DNA from 2 places in the Ruegeria sp. B1 genome. Region 1 is predicted to be linked to the other one. Evidence: riboswitches for the same ligand, from Rfam matches in the RefSeq annotation. Region 1 holds a riboswitch; the other holds the start of a gene.
What was found. A riboswitch is a leader RNA that binds a small molecule or an ion and turns the genes downstream of it on or off. The one in region 1 is predicted to bind cobalamin.

Region 1 (3,672 bases):
TGGACAGCAGAACAAGGGCGGTCAAAACGACCGCCCCCATCACACTCAATCGACCTGTCAGGCCCATTTAGTTCATATCCGGATGCATGGCCTGCGCCATTTTCTCGATGGCGTCGATGTTTGCCGGTCCGGGTGTTAGTTCCTCGTAGCGCAAACCGATCCAGCGTTCGTTTTTGACCGCATCGGTCTGCGACATCACAGGATGTTCTTGCAGGAATTTAAACGTATCCGCAGCGCCATTGCCGGTCTGGTAGTCCAGCAAGACCAGAAACTCGGGATTTGAGGCAGCTACGGCCTCCCATGACGTGCGGCCCCAGCTGGTATCCAGATCATGGGTGACGTTTTCCCCGCCTGCGGCCGCGATCATCGCGTCTGGAATGGCAAACTTACCGGCCGTAAATGGTGCATCTGCCGGTCCGTCCAGCAGAAAGACACGGGGCTTGGCCAGGTCGGCGGTTTTGGTTTCGATGGCGGACAGCTGGTCTTTCCAGCCCGAAACAAGAGCTTCGGCCTTGTCTTCAACATGCATGACCTGACCCAGACGCAGGACATCGTCAAACAGCAGATCCATGCTTGCTTCGGGGCGATCCTTGTTCAGATGCACGCAGCTTTCGGTCAGGATCATTGTCTTGATACCGAACGGGGCCAGGGTATCCGGCGTCACGTCGCCGCCCGGTTTCATCCCATAGTACCAGCCGGCAAAAAACAGATCGGGTTCAACCGCAACCAGATTTTCAACGGTTGGGTATTTCGGAGCAAGTTCCGGGATGTCTCCGCGCAGGGTGTCAAAATCCGCGCTGGTCTTGTACCAGCCTGTGATCCCGGTCAGCCCCACGATCTGATCCTGCAGGCCCAGGGCAAAGGCCATATCCGTCATGTTCATGTCGTGAACAACAACCCGCTCGGGCTTGGTTTCAAACACCAAAGGTTCGCCGCAATTGTCGACGGTCACGTCGTGCGCTGCCGCGCCGGTCGCGAAGCCGGTGACCAAGGCCACGGACCAGAGTTTCTGCATCATAGTAAGCTCCTGTTAGGATGACAGTTTTCGTTTTCGGATATCGAGGGCCGGGATCACGCGGCCTTCATGGGTAAAGCACAGGTAGTCGACACCAAAGGTCTCGCGGACACGGTCCGGGGTCAGCACCTCACCAACCGGTCCGAACCCGGTCAGACGCGTGGATTTCATCAGCGCGACGTGTGAGGCAAATTCCGGGATCATGACCAGATCGTGCACGATCATAACGACCGTGATCCCCAGATCTGCAATCAGAGACAACATGTGCCCCTTGGCATCCGGGTCCAGATGGTTGGTCGGTTCGTCCAGAAACAGCAACGAGGGGTTCTGTGCCAGAGCGCGCGCGATATGCGCCCGCTGTTTTTCCCCACCCGACAAGCGTGTCATCGGTTTTTCGGCCAGATGCGTCAGTTCGGTCGTCACAAGAACGCGGTCCAGCGCTTCTTTGTGGTCCGCTGCCGATTTGTCGGCTTTGATGGGTATCTGTCCTAACGCCACATAGTCACGCAGCCGCAACCGTCCGTCCGGAAACTCCTGCTGGCTGACCACGGCAATGGCGCGTGCCCTTTGCTGGGCTGTCAGTGTGCGGAGGCTTTGCCCACGAATGCGCACGTCCCCAAGGGCGATACGTTCGACGCCGCAGAGCAAGTTCAGCAAGGTTGTCTTGCCGGCACCGTTGGGCCCGGCGATGGCCAACACCGCGCCTTCGTCCAGTGTGAACGAGACATCCTGCAGCAGCACATCTCCGTTCAGCGCAAAGTACTCCAGATCTTCGGCGACCAGAAAGCTCATGCCTTCCCCCCCACCGGTAGGCGGGGCATCCGCGACAGCGTTTTGTAAAACAGCGCAGGCGGACGATCCGACGCGCTGGTCCAGCCATCGGCGCAGTCGCCAAACTGATGCGCAAATGCGACCACCGCCTTCAGGTCCGCTTGGGTCTCAATATCGCCGAACAGGTACTGCGCCTTGCCCACAGCCTGCACACCCACGGTCATCGGTCGGGCGCATCCCGCCATACAGCGGATCAGGCGTGTTTCGTACCGTGCAGGCAACGCCGCATCCAGAACAGCCTTGGCAATGTCCGCTGGTATCGGCCCCTGGCAGGTCGAGCAGATCAGGACGAAATGATCAGGAGTGTCCGTCATTGTCCGCTCCGCCTGTTTCCACGAGCGGACAGAAGGTGCGAACAATGTTTGCACAAAAATGTGCCATCAAAGCCTCCTTCCAGGACACCCCGCCCCGGGTTGGTTGAACATCTGATGGCAGGTCTCCTGACTTGCGGGTCATTGCTTGGCCAACCTTCCCGGCATTGGGTGCCAGTGGTGATATGGCGTCGCTCTCCGCTTACAGTTGCGGGGGCAGTCACGGCCTTGGCGCCTATCCGGCGCCGCACCGTATTCCCATTTTCATCCCTCCGGTCATCCTTCGGGAACCATCGGAGTCAGCTAGTCTGGTGTCATAAGACTTGTCAAGCGTTTGGTGAGTGAGCTAGCGCACCACGCGCAGAACGGGCCGCCGGGCCGAACCTGTTCTTCGGCTGTTGTTCGTCGGAAACCGGTTTGCGAGCGTCAGACCGGCCTGAATCAGATGCGCGTCCGGATACCCGCCTGTGACCTGACCAACCGCATCGCGCGCGTCCGGTGTTTCGTCGCGCCGCATATAGTGCAGCATCTTCAGCAGGGCGAACTCGTCGCAGGTGACAGCCAATCTGTCGTCGACGCTCAAAGGATCGTTAAAGGCCAGACCATCGGGGCGGCAGTGCAGTGTCGCTTTGACGATCTTAAACACCAGATGCGCAAGGTTCAGACCCTGATCCTGCCCCCAGCGTTCTATTGCGATGGAATAGGCGTGCTGCCACGCTTGGGTCTCGGGGTCTTCCAAACTGAGTATGAAATGACGCATGACCGGCAACAGTCCGCGCTCGAAATCGTCGAACTCAAATTCATCCAGCTTTGTAGAAATGTCCGCTGAAAGTTTCACGCGCTTTTCCTTTCGGCTTTATTGGCCAGGCCGAACAGGCCGTGCACATTTTCTGGCAGGTTATTCTGGTCGACGGCTTCGACAGGTCGGGGCGAGGCTGCGTGGACCGGGAACCTGATATCCGCCTCGATGGCCTGACGCAGTTTGGGTTTCAACGCACATCCGTAGCGGCTGGCAACTGTATCCATGGCCAGTAGGTCTGTTAGAGACTTTGTCATCGTCAAATCATCCATCGGTTCCGGGGCAGTGACCGGGCGTGATTCCAAAGGATCTGACTGGGTCAGGCGGTATCTGACAAAAACAGTCAGAAAATGCAATGGTCAAAATGATCGCACCGCAGAACTTGGTGCACCGGTCGCGATCAGTAGTCCGAAACGAGTAGAAAATCCGGCTCGGTATCTTCCTCGATGGTGGCAAAACGCGGGATCGGATCTTCGAAAACGTTATCGGTGCGGTCGTCGTTGACGGTCGACACCTCACCAATCAGGCAATCGCCGCGTTCCGCCCAGAACGCATGCCAAACACCGGGCATCAGTGTTACGCTCTGTCCAGGTTTCAGGCGCAGGTGTTCGCCGGGTTGAATGGCAACGGGACAACCGTCGCTTGGAACCACGATCGGCGTTTCGCGATCAATCCCGCCCTTTGAGTCAGACGCGTAGATTTCCATCACCAGATCG
Region 2 (3,672 bases), 240 kb from region 1:
GACACCACGCGCTGCGGCTGCGCCCCGGCCATATTGGTCAGGCCGGCCAGGAAACACAGGATGATCAGCCACAGCTTCATGGTCAGAACGCCGCGCTCAGACCGACATAAGCGGTGCGGCCTCGCTTGGCATAACCCCATACATCGGCATACTCCTTGTCGAGGAGGTTCACGATCCGGCCCGTCAGTTTGACGGTGTCGGTCAGCGCGTATTGCGCCGCCACGTCAACGGTCAGATAGCTGGGCAGCTTCTGGGTACCGTCACCATCAAAGAACTGGGTGTCATAATTGTCCAGAACATAGCGAAAATCTGCTGTGACCGAGCCGCGACCTTGCAGGAATTCCTGCGTTGCCGTCAACAGGAACTCATGGCCCGGGCGCCGGATTTCGACCGTGCCGTCCGGATTTTTGGCATCTATGTATGTGTAGCTCAAGCGAAGGTCGAGCGCGTCGGTCGCCTGCAATGTTCCCGAGACCTCGACCCCGCGACGGGTACTGTCGCCAGGCTGGTTCACATACGTCGAACTGCCCAGACCCGGATCGAAGACCGAGGTGATCTCATCGGTTACATCGTCGTGGAACAGGGTGACATCGACAAGACCACGACCGGCCCAAAACGGTACTTCGGCCCCCAGATCGAAAGATTTGTTTTTCTCAGGCTTCAGGTTTGGATTGCCGACGAACCCAAACGAGTCTGCAAACAGCTCGAAATACGACGGGTTCACAATCCCGGTTCCGGCAGAGCCATGCAGGCGGGCACCGCTGGGCAGCATGTAAGAGGCCGCCAGGGTCCAGGTGAAGTCGTTCTCGAAGGTTTTGTTATCGTCGTAGCGAACGCCTGCCTGTACGTTCAGGCCGCTCTCAAGCGACCCACGGTATTCAAGCGCGTAAGACCGCGTTTCCCGTTCAAAGTCCGGGTTGGAAGAGCTGCTGTCCTCTTCCCATTCCAAAATCCCGTTCAGCAGATGGTTACTGTCATCGGTCGCCCGCCCGTCCAGCCCAAGGCTCAGCAGGTACCGCGCCGAGTCGCGATCCGTTTCTGTTGGTGTACCATTGTTGGTAGTCTGTTCGTTGTCGGTCCGGTCAAAGCTGAACCGGTGAACCATCTGGCCGCCCATCGCTGTGTATTCGGCATATATCTGTCCCAGCCGCTCTTTTCGCTCAGAGCTTTGGTCGGGGTCGTCCACAACGTACGCTTTGGGGGTTTTTGCAAGAAAATTGGTGCGGTCAAAGTCATAAGTTTCCAGCGAGTTGCGGAATACCAAGCCCAATCTCAGGCCTTCAGCTACGATATAGTCCCCGGTCAGGTCGATCGTTGTTCGCTCAACTCCGTCCTTTTCACCGTTGCTGCCAGAGTAATCATATCCATGATCGTCCAGCCGCGCGATGCCGATCGCCACACCGCCCAGATCGTTGCGGTATGAATACCGGGCAGACGCGTTGTAGCCGTCCCCAAACTCGATGGTGCCGCCGTATTCGCGGCCTTGCCCACCTGTTTTGGTGATGATGTTGACCACACCTGCGGAAGCATTCGAGCCGTAAAAGACCGACTGCGGACCTCTCAGCACTTCGATGCGTTCGATGTTGGCGGTCTGAATGCCCGACAGGATGTATTCTCCGTCACCACCAGCAGCGGGAACGCCGTTAATCAGGATCAGTGTATGGTTCGCTTCGCCGCCGCGGATGCGGACCTGGGTGAATGTGTCGCCCGAGCCGTTGACCGACACGCCTGGCACGGCCCGCAGGGCATCCTGGACGGTCGTGATACCGCGCTGCTCGATTTCTTCTGCGGTGACAATGCTGGCGGCGCGACCGTATTTCTGTTCTTCGATTGGAGTGAACCCGCCAGAAATCACGACAGTTCCAATGTCGGTTGCTTCCTGAGCATAGGCGGTTGTGGAAAGCACGAGCGCTGCTGAGATCGATGCTTTCAGCACGGCAGTCTTCTTCATTTTATTCCTCATGGCCCCTTCGGAAAGGAAGGGAAAAGACACCCGCAAGGATGCCTGGACAGATTGGTCATTGGAGGAATTAGCCTCCGCAGACGGCGAAAATGTCACCGCTACGGATAGACCGTTGCCCCAGACGCGCCCCGCGTCCGGACAGGGTGATCGTTCTGGCAGGTCTCCTGACTTGCGGGTCAGTGCTGAGCCGGGCCTTCCCATCCCCTGTTGGGGTCAGTGGCATATACCGACAAAGCTCTCCGCCTACAGTTGCGGGGGCAGTCGAGGATTTGGCGCAAGCGCCGCACCCCGTTCCCTATTATCCGGATGGACTTCCACCCGGACCAGAACGCGCAAAACTTCGCTGAGAGGTATGTGATTTGTCAATTGTTAAGTTGTCAAAAAACTCTGAAAAAGTCGCGTGTTATCTATGAGGACTTTGGGGCTGGCAAAGCGGTGAGCGCCTACGCCACAAAGCGGCAAATCCGATGCCCACCGCCAGGTGACCGCGCGATCCGCGTCGATTTATCGCAAACGCCATTCCGGGGTTCATTTGATCACATTCCGGATTGATGAAATGGAAGGCGAGATGTCTCGGATAGTCCCGAGGGGATTGGTTGTGCATTGAACATAAGTATCTTGTCCGCGCCCTATCGGAGCTTGTTTCCCGCCGCCTTTTTGTGCGCTCTGTTCACCATTTCCTGGTGGCCACTTGGTGTGTGGCTGGGGTTGCCTCCTCCATTCTTCGAGCCCGCGCATCTGTGGCATGTACACGAATTGTTCTTCGGTTTTTTGGCGGCTGCTGTGGGAGGGTACTTGCTGACGGCGTTACCGAGCTGGACCAAGCGGCCCCCTGTGGTCGGACTGCCTTTGGCGGCTTTGCTTGTCACATGGGTTTTCGCCCGGTTTGCCATTGCTTGTGCGGGATTTCTGCCGCTCTGGGTTTTGCTGGCGATCAACGCCAGTTACTTTCTTCTTTTGGGAGCGATTGTACTCGGGTACACGCTTGCTGCCGGAAACTACAACAAAGCGGGATTCGGGCTGGCAGTTCTTGCCTTGGGTGCTTCTGATGCGGCATTCACCACCGCAGCGCTGACGAGCGGCGCCTGGCAAAGCGCTGCGATCGCACAATTGGTTGTGATCGGCGCAGGGCTGCTGATGCAGGTGGTGGGGGCAAAGATCATTCCCGCCTTCACCGACAACTGGCTCCGGCGATATGGTCTGAATGCAACCCCATCTTTAAGACCTTCGAAACGCTTGAGTACGCTGGTCACGCTGGCTGCTTTGGTCGCACTGGTCGCACAACATGTTGAGGTGGCATATTTCCTTTTGATTGCTGCCGGTTTGCTCGTTTTTTGGGACATGCGCATGTGGCAAACCAGACGAGTTCTGTCCGAACCGCTGTTGCTGGCGATGCATGTCGGTTTCGCCTGGCTTCCCTTTGGGTTCATACTGATCGGGGCGACGTCGTTGGAGCTGTTTGGCTACCCAAAAACAGATGCGCTTCATGCCGTGACGATGGGGGCAATGGGGGGTCGGATCATGGCGGTCGCAGGCCGGGCCGCCGCCAGGAGAGTAAACGGGCATCTCAAAGCCAGCAGATGTTTTGTCTTTGGGTTTGTGACCCTTTGGATTACGACGGCATTTCGGTTGGCGGTGCCTCTTTTCCCCAACCAGACTTATGAATTCACGGGATTTTCAGCCGTATTGTGGTGCCTGGCCTGGCTGGT

Region 2: linked by a shared signal. The riboswitch ahead of ACR3ES_RS20210 (TonB-dependent receptor domain-containing protein) and the one ahead of ACR3ES_RS18960 (DUF1636 family protein) in region 1 are both predicted to bind cobalamin.

The regions. Positions count from the first base shown of each region.
Region 1 is NZ_JBQFJA010000001.1:3,835,269-3,838,940, reverse strand. Features, by position in the region: gene ACR3ES_RS18975 (iron ABC transporter permease) at 1-67, opposite strand, end outside; gene ACR3ES_RS18970 (ABC transporter substrate-binding protein) at 68-1,018, opposite strand; gene ACR3ES_RS18965 (ABC transporter ATP-binding protein) at 1,031-1,807, opposite strand; gene ACR3ES_RS18960 (DUF1636 family protein) at 1,804-2,160, opposite strand; cobalamin riboswitch at 2,260-2,467, opposite strand; gene ACR3ES_RS18955 (hypothetical protein) at 2,504-2,995, opposite strand; gene ACR3ES_RS18950 (hypothetical protein) at 2,992-3,213, opposite strand; gene ACR3ES_RS18945 (D-lyxose/D-mannose family sugar isomerase) at 3,357-3,672, opposite strand, start outside.
Region 2 is NZ_JBQFJA010000001.1:4,070,461-4,074,132, reverse strand. Features, by position in the region: gene ACR3ES_RS20215 (ABC transporter substrate-binding protein) at 1-80, opposite strand, end outside; gene ACR3ES_RS20210 (TonB-dependent receptor domain-containing protein) at 83-1,951, opposite strand; cobalamin riboswitch at 2,101-2,306, opposite strand; gene ACR3ES_RS20205 (NnrS family protein) at 2,567-3,672, shown strand, end outside.